Linked DNA regions of Geomonas sp. RF6. The protein of the gene in region 1 interacts with the protein of each later gene in a pairwise test. Links are inferred from orthologs where the notes say so. Each region holds a gene or a part of one and is shown on either strand. Other genes may lie near its edges.

Evidence for each region. The genes of interacting proteins can lie anywhere in the genome.
Region 2: the proteins of dnaE (region 1) and rplL interact in binary tests that used the Escherichia coli proteins (3 or more experiments, as listed by UniProt). The link is inferred for Geomonas sp. RF6 from one-to-one orthologs.

What each region holds. Positions count from the first base shown.
Region 1 is NZ_CP087999.1:3,563,173-3,567,908, reverse strand. What follows is about bases 408-4,408. They hold dnaE (DNA polymerase III subunit alpha), read right to left. Parts: upstream 4,082-4,408; coding sequence 608-4,081; downstream 408-607. Other genes in these bases: hisS (histidine--tRNA ligase), read right to left, coding at 4,353-4,408; LPW11_RS15335 (acetyl-CoA carboxylase carboxyltransferase subunit alpha), read right to left, coding at 408-489. Also shown: more of LPW11_RS15335, read right to left, coding at 1-407; more of hisS, read right to left, coding at 4,409-4,736. UniProt on the Escherichia coli protein: DNA polymerase III is a complex, multichain enzyme responsible for most of the replicative synthesis in bacteria. This DNA polymerase also exhibits 3' to 5' exonuclease activity. The alpha chain is the DNA polymerase catalytic subunit.
Region 2 is NZ_CP087999.1:2,891,768-2,894,813, reverse strand. Bases 1-2,678 are described here. They hold rplL (50S ribosomal protein L7/L12), read right to left. Parts: upstream 1,691-2,678; coding sequence 1,310-1,690; downstream 1-1,309. Other genes in these bases: rplA (50S ribosomal protein L1), read right to left, coding at 2,436-2,678; rplJ (50S ribosomal protein L10), read right to left, coding at 1,738-2,262; rpoB (DNA-directed RNA polymerase subunit beta), read right to left, coding at 1-1,144. Outside these bases: more of rplA, read right to left, coding at 2,679-3,046. UniProt on the Escherichia coli protein: The binding site for several of the GTPase factors involved in protein synthesis (IF-2, EF-Tu, EF-G and RF3). Is thus essential for accurate translation.

The DNA.
Region 1 (4,736 bases):
GTCGACGAAGGTCACGATCGGCATCCTGAAACGCTCCGCCATCTCCATGAGGCGCAACGCCTTGCGGTACCCCTCCGGGTTCGGCATGCCGAAGTTGCGGAAAACCTTCTCCTTCGTGTCGCGCCCCTTCTGGTGCCCGATCACCATCACCGGCTCGCCGTCCAGCCGCGCGGGTCCACCTACGATGGCGTGGTCGTCACCGAAGTTGCGGTCGCCGTGCAGCTCGATGAAGTCGGTGAAGATCAGTTGCAGGTAGTCAAGCGTGAAGGGGCGGTTGATGTGGCGCGCAACCTGCGCGGTCTGCCAGCGGGTCAGGTTCGCAAACATCTCGGCGCGCATCGCCTCCGCCTTCGTCTCCAGCTTCTCCACCTCCCCCTTCAGGTCCACCCCTTCGGTGGAAAAAGCGAGGAGTTCCTGTATCTTCTTCTCCAGCTCTGCCAGAGGCTTCTCGAAATCGAGATAGGTGGTGTGTTGTTGCTGCACTGCCATCTTTATATTCTCCCGGATTAGATCAATTGTCTGAGGGTGGCTGAAAGTGCTTTCTGCCATGCCTCTGTCCAAGCTCCAGCTTGGTTTCGTACAGTCTGTGAGGAGTGAGAAAGAGACCCTACTCGAAAGACACGGCATTATAGCCGAAGAGGTTACTCACTTCCACTGTTAAATCTTCGCTGGCTGCCACTTTGTACGTCTCCGAAAGCCGTATGGTGACGCGTGAATTGTTCTCTATATCGAGGTGGAGAAAGCTGCGGCAGTTCCCGGCATAGCGGGAAATGATCTCCTTTAGAGTCTCCAGCTTCCCCGGGTCGGCCCCCTTGGCGTCGAGGTTGAAGTTCACCTTCTTCGTCAGCGCCTCGTTCAGGTCGCGCAGGAGGACGATGCTCGTCGCCATGACCTTCGCCCCCTTCTCCCCCAGCTCCAGCGTCCCGGTGACGTGGATCGGGTCGTCGCTTTTCACGTACTCGGAGCAGTTGGCATAGACGTCGGAGAAGATCACCACCTCCACGGAGCCGGAGGTGTCCTCAAGGGAGATGAACCCCATCCGGTCCCCTTTCTTGGTGATGATCTCCTTCAACGAGGTGGCGATGCCGCAGATCTTCACCTCGCTCTTTTCCTTCATCTCCGTAAGGGTCGCCGTGGTGGCGTTGGAGAGGCGCTTTATGTCCCCCTCGTAGCGCGCCAGCGGGTGCCCGGTGATGAAGAAGCCGATCGCGTCCTTCTCGCACCCCAGCCGGTACTTCTCGTCCCACTCCGGTATCTCCGGATAGCGGTTCCCCCCGCTCCCGGCCCCGCGGATCACCTCGTGGATCCCGAAGAGTGAGGCCTGGGCGCTCTCCCGCTCCTGCTGCACCCGCTGCCCGGAGGCGGCCGCATCCTCGAGGACCGCCATGAGCTGGGAGCGCTTGGCGCCTGTGGAGTCGAAGGCGCCGCACTTGATGAGTGCCTCGATGACCCTCTTGTTGCAGCGGCGCAGGTCGACCCTTTCACAGAAATCGAAGAGATCGGTGAAGGGGGAGTCGCCGCGCGCCTCGATGATCGCCTCGATCGCCCCCTCCCCCACGTTCTTCACGGCCCCGAGGCCAAAGCGCATGGAGTTGCCGAGGACGCGGAAGGAGCGGTCCGACTGGTTTATGTCGGGGGGGAGGACCTCGATCCCCATATCCCGGCAGTCGCTGACGCTCTTTATGACCTTGTCGGTGGAGCTCATGTCCTCCGTCAGGAGGGCTGCCATGAACTCGACCGGGTAGTGCGCCTTCAGATACGCGGTGTGGTACGCCACGAGCGCATATGCCGCGGAGTGCGACTTGTTGAAGCCGTACTCGGCGAACTTCGCCATGAGGTCGAAGATACCCGCCGCCTTCTTCGGATCGATCCCCTGGCTCTCGGCGCCGGCCTGGAACTTGTCGCGCTCCTTGGCCATCTGCTCCATGTCTTTCTTACCCATGGCGCGGCGCAGTAGGTCGGCGCCACCGAGGGAATAGCCGGCGAGCGACCGGGAGATCTGCATGACCTGTTCCTGGTAGACGATGACCCCGTAGGTGTCCTTGAGGATCGGCTCGAGTTGCGGCAGGTCGTACACCACCTGCTTGCGGCCGTGCTTGCGCTCGATGAAGTCGTCCACCATGCCGCTGCCCAAAGGACCCGGACGATAGAGGGCGCAGACCGCGATGATGTCCTCGAAGCAGGAGGGCTTGAGCTTTACCAGGAGCTCCTTCATGCCGCTCGACTCCAGCTGGAAAACGCCGGTGGTGTTGCCGGCCTGCAGGAGCTTGTAGGTTTCCGGATCGTCGTCCCCGAGAATTGAAAGGTCGAAGTCGGGATTCACTTTGCGGATGTGTTTTACCGCGTTCTCTATGACCGTGAGGTTCTTTAAGCCGAGAAAGTCGAACTTCACCAGCCCGATCTTCTCCACGTACTTCATGGAGTACTGGGTGGTGAGCGCCCCGGTCTTCTGGTCCATGTACACCGGGCAGAAGTTCTCCATCTGCTTCGGCGCCACCACGAGGCCAGCCGCATGGGTGGAGGCGTGGCGGGCAAGCCCTTCGAGCCTCAAGGCGACAGAGAGGACCTCCTTTACCTTCGGATCCGCCGCGGCGAGCTCGTTCAGCTTCGGCTCCTGGGCGATAGCCTTCTCCAGGGTGATCCCCAGCACCTCGGGGACGAGCTTCGCGATCTTGTCCACGTCGGCAAAGGGGAGATCGAGCGCGCGCCCCACGTCGCGGATGACGCCACGCGCAGCCATGGTACCGAAGGTGATGATCTGACACACCTTTTCCCGCCCGTAGCGCTCCACCATATACTGGATCACCTCTTCGCGGCGGTCCTGGCAGAAGTCGACGTCGATATCGGGCATGGAGATACGTTCGGGGTTGAGGAAGCGCTCGAACAGCAGGTTGTACGGCATCGGGTCGATGTCGGTGATCCTGATGCAGAAGGCGACCAGCGAGCCGGCCGCCGATCCCCTGCCGGGACCGACCGGGATGCCGTGGTCCTTCGCCCAGTTGATGAAGTCCGCAACGATGAGGAAGTAGCCGGGGAACCCCATCTGCTTGATGCAGTCGAGCTCGATCCTCAGGCGGTGGTAGTACGCCTGCTCGTCCTGAACCGTGAAATCTGGGTTCTTGATGCGGATCTTGTTGAGCCGCTGCACCAGACCTTCGGTCGACTCGCGCTCCAGTTGCTGGTCGAGGGTTTCCCCAGGCGGCGGATCGTAGGCCGGGAAGTAGTAGGTCTTGAAGTCGAAGTCGATCTTGCAGCGCTTTGCAATCTCCACCGTGTTGGTGAGCGCTTCCGGAGCGTAGTGGAAGGCCGCCGCCATCTCATCCGGCGTCTTCAGGTAGAACTCTTCCGTGGAAAAACGCATGTGGGAGGGATCCCCCATGGTCTTCCCGGTCTGGATGCACAGAAGGATCTCGTGGGCGCGGGCGTCTTCCTTGTTGAGATAGTGGCAGTCGTTCGTGGCGACGAGCGGCAGGTCGAGCTCCCGGGCGATCTCCATCACCCGCCGGTTGGCGGTCGTCTGCTCCGGGATCCCGTTCTCCTGGATCTCCAGGTAGTAGCTCCCCGGGAAGAGGTCGGCATACCACTGCGCCGCCGCTTTCGCCTCATCCATCTTGCCGCGCAGGGCGAGATAGGGGACCTCTCCCTGCAGGCAGGCGGAGAGGACGATGAGCCCCTCGCTGTGCTGCGCCAGGAGGTCCTTGTCGATGCGGGGGCGCCGGTAGAACCCCTCCTTGTAGCCGGCGGAGACGAGATAGCTGAGGTTTTTGTATCCGGTGAGGTTTTCGCACAAGAGGATGAGGTGGTAGCTGCTGGCCTGGTCGGGGGCGGGAGCCTGCTTGTGGGTGCGCGAGCCGGGCGCGATGTACACCTCGCACCCGATGATCGGCTGGATCCCCTTGTCCTTGCACTTGAGGAAGAACTCGATCGAGCCGAACATGTTGCCGTGGTCGGTCATGGCGACCGCGGGCATGTGGAGCGACTTTACCTTCGCGAGGAGGTCGCCGAAGCGTATGGCGCCGTCCAGCAGGGAGTACTGGGTGTGCACGTGCAGGTGCACGAAGTTCGCGTATTCATCGGCCATATCATTTCATCCTAGGGGAGCTGCGGGGGCTCCGACACGGAAAATGGGAGCCTCTGGTGGGGCTCCCATTCATTCCTGGCGGAGTAAAAAGCGGGGGGATTATGCACGGGTTAGGAAGCAGTGTCAAGCATGACGAACGCGTCTAACTGCAAGAGCAAGCGGCGAAATGGGCGGCGCTGCCTCCTGGGCACCGTGTGGTGAGGAGAGGGAGCGCCGGGAACGCCTGCGGCTTATCCCGGCCTATATTGCTACATTACCTGCAGAGCGTCCCCTACCCTTTTACCGCCTTCAGGATCGCCTCGGCCTCCAGCGCCACTTCCTCCTGCGTGCCACCGTCCATGTTCTTCAGCGGCGCCGTCCCCTTGGAGAGCTCGTCCTCCCCGATGATGAGGGTGTAGCGCGCCTTGAACTTGTCGGCGCGGCGCAACTGGCTCTTCAGGCTTTTCCCTTCGTAGTCGATCTCCACGGAGCTTCCGAGTCGCTGCAACGCGGTCATGAGCTGGAAAGCGCGGCCGTGCGCCACCTCCCCCATGGCGGCGATGAAGAGATCGGGCCTGCGGGCGAAGTCCTTCTCCGCGAGGAGCAGCGCAACCCGCTCCACCCCGATGGCGAAGCCGATGCCGGGGATCTGCGGGCCGCCGAGCTCGCTGATCAG
Region 2 (3,046 bases), 670 kb from region 1 along the record:
CCCCCGGCCGGAGCCTGCGGTAGATCTCGATGAGCGCCTCGTCGGTGGAGCCGATCTTGTCGATGAGGATCGTGTCCCTGAGGCTCGAGGTGACGTGCAGGTTGTCGATGAAGAGGACGGAGAAGGAATCGATCCCCTTCGTGATGATCTCCTCGATCTTGGCCAGGGAGAGCTCCTCGTTGCACTCCACGAGGATCTCGCCGGTCTGCGGGTCGTAAATGTCGTGGGAAGCGACTTTACCTACGATCTCGTCGACCGTGATGGGGATCTCCCTGATGTTGTGCTCCGCCATCTTGCGGATCGCCGCCTTGGTGAACTTGCGGTTCGCCTTCAGGATGACCTCGCCCGTCGCCGGGTCGACGATGTCCACCATCGCCTTCTGGTTCGCGAGGAGCTCCGCGTCGGCGACCTTCGTCATGGCGCCGCCGGAGATCTTTATCTCCTCGGACTTGTAGAAGTAGTTGATGAGGGCGTCGTTGGAGTAGCCGAGCGCCTTCAGAAGGACGGTCGCCGGCATCTTGCGGCGCCTGTCTATGCGAACATAAAGGATGTCCTTATGGTCAAATTCGAAGTCAAGCCACGACCCGCGGTAGGGGATCACGCGAGCGGAGTACAGGACCTTGCCGCTGGAGTGGGTCTTCCCTTTGTCGTGATCGTAGAATACGCCGGGGGAGCGGTGCAGCTGGCTTACGATGACGCGCTCCGTGCCGTTTATGATGAAGGTGCCGTTGTCGGTCATCAGCGGGATCTCGCCGAAGTAGACCTCCTGCTCCTTGATGTCGCGAATGGAACGGCTGCCGGGATCCTTCGTGGTATCCCAGACCACCAGGCGCACCTTCACCTTCATCGGTGCGGCGAAGGTCATGCCGCGCTGATGGCACTCCTCCACGTCGTATTTCGGGGCGCCGAGAGAGTACGATACGTACTCGAGGCTTGCGGTGTCGCTAAAGTCCTTTATCGGAAAGACGCTTCTAAAGACGGCTTCGAGCCCAGAGTTCTTGCGTGCGTCTACGGGAGTGTCGAGTTGGAGGAATCTCTTGTAGGAATTTTTCTGGATGTCGATGAGGTTCGGTATGTCGATGATCTTGTGGATCTTGGCGAAGTTTTTGCGCAAAAGGGGGTTATTCGCGATTGAATAAGCCATATCTTCTCCTTTGGTGAAAGCCCCTGGAGGACCAGCACCCCAGTAAAAATTCCTGCGTGCCTCTGATGCTCGGCGAGAGGCGGATGAAGCGGCCTCAAACTAAAATAGAACAGCCAAGGCCGCAAAAAGCGACCTTGGCTTGTGTGTAAAAAAGTTGTGACTAGCTTATTTTACATCCACTTCTGCGCCAGCTTCAACCAGTTGTTTCTTCGCGTCCTCGGCCTCTTCCTTGGAGATGCCGGTCTTCACGGGCTGCGGAGCGCCGTCGACCAGGTCCTTCGCTTCCTTCAGACCAAGGGAGGTAAGAGCGCGCACGACCTTGATGACGGCGATCTTGTTGGCGCCAGCGGCCTTCAGGATAACGTCGAACTCGGTCTTCTCTTCAGCTGCCTCAGCGGCAACTGCCGGGCCTGCAGCGGCAGCAACTGCCATCGGTGCTGCTGCGGAAACGCCGAACTTCTCTTCCAGCTCTTTCACGAGCCCTGCGAGTTCGAGGACGGACATGTTCTCGATGAAGCTGATTACTTCTTCTTTGGTAATAGCCATTTTCTATCTCCTCCGTGGGATATTGTTAGATCGTTAGTGGGTAAGCTCTACTGGCCGTCTTTCTGGGCCCTGATAGCGTCGAGCGCGCGTACGAAGCCGCCCGGAACGGCAGCAAGGACGCGTACGAAGTTGCTGGTCGGTGCCTGGAGCGTGCCCAGCAGGCGGCCCAGCAGCACTTCGCGGCTCGGCATGTCTGCCAAAGCCTGGATGTCGGCCACGCCGATAGCCTTGCCGGTCAGCACACCAGCCTTCAGCGTGAAGGGGTTGGTGGCATCCTTGGCAAACTTCGACAGCACTTTCGCTGCTGCGACCGGATCGTCGTAGCTCAGAGCGATCGCGGTGGGACCGGCGTAGTAGGGGCTCAAGGCCTCTTTGTCGGTGCCCTTGGACGCGATGTCGAGCAGGGTGTTCTTCACAACCTTGAACTCGACGCCTGCCTTGCGCAGCTCGTTCCTGAGCTCGGTAGCCTGGCCCACGTTCATGCCGCGGAAATCCGCGAGAAACGCAGCCTGCGCCCTCAGGAGCTTGTCGTGCATCTCGGCAACAAGTTGCTGTTTGTTTTCCTTATTCAAGCGCTTTCCTCCTTTCTTTTGGTGTATGGGGCGGGGCCCGGCCAAAGTCAGGAAGTTGCGGGAATTTTCCGGCAACGTCTGCAAGTCTCGGTAGGTCGCCCGATCCGGCTATTAAGCACCCCCCCCGGGGGAGGGTGCGCCTACTGTCTTTGACTTTGGCTTTTGAAGCGTATCTATTTGAGGCTGGCGGTTACTTCGGCGAGATCGATCGGTACGCCGGGGCCCATGGTGGAAGACACGGAGATCTTCTTCATGTAGGTGCCCTTGGCGGCGGCAGGCTTCGCCTTCTGAAGAGCCTCCACCAGTGCCAGAACGTTTGCTTTGAGGGTCTCGGCCGGGAACGATACCTTCCCTACCGGAGCGTGGATGATGCCGGCCTTCTCGACGCGGAATTCCACCTTGCCGGACTTCGACTCCTTGATGGCGCGGGCGAGGTCGAAGGTGACGGTGCCGACCTTCGGGTTCGGCATCAGACCGCGGGGACCGAGGAGCTTGCCGATCTTGCCGACGACGCCCATCATGTCCGGGGTGGCGATGGCGGTATCGAACTCGAACCAGCCGCCCTGGATCTTCTGCACGAGATCGTCAGCACCGACGTAGTCTGCACCGGCCTCGCGGGCCTCGCGCTCTTTCTCCCCTTTCGCGAAGACGAGGACGCGGACTTCCTTCCCGAGGCCGTGGGGCAGCACGACTGCGCCGCGCACCATCTGGTCTGCGTGGCGGGGGTCGACGCCGAGCTTCACCACGAGGTCGACGGTCTCGTCGAACTTCGCGAAGGAAGCGC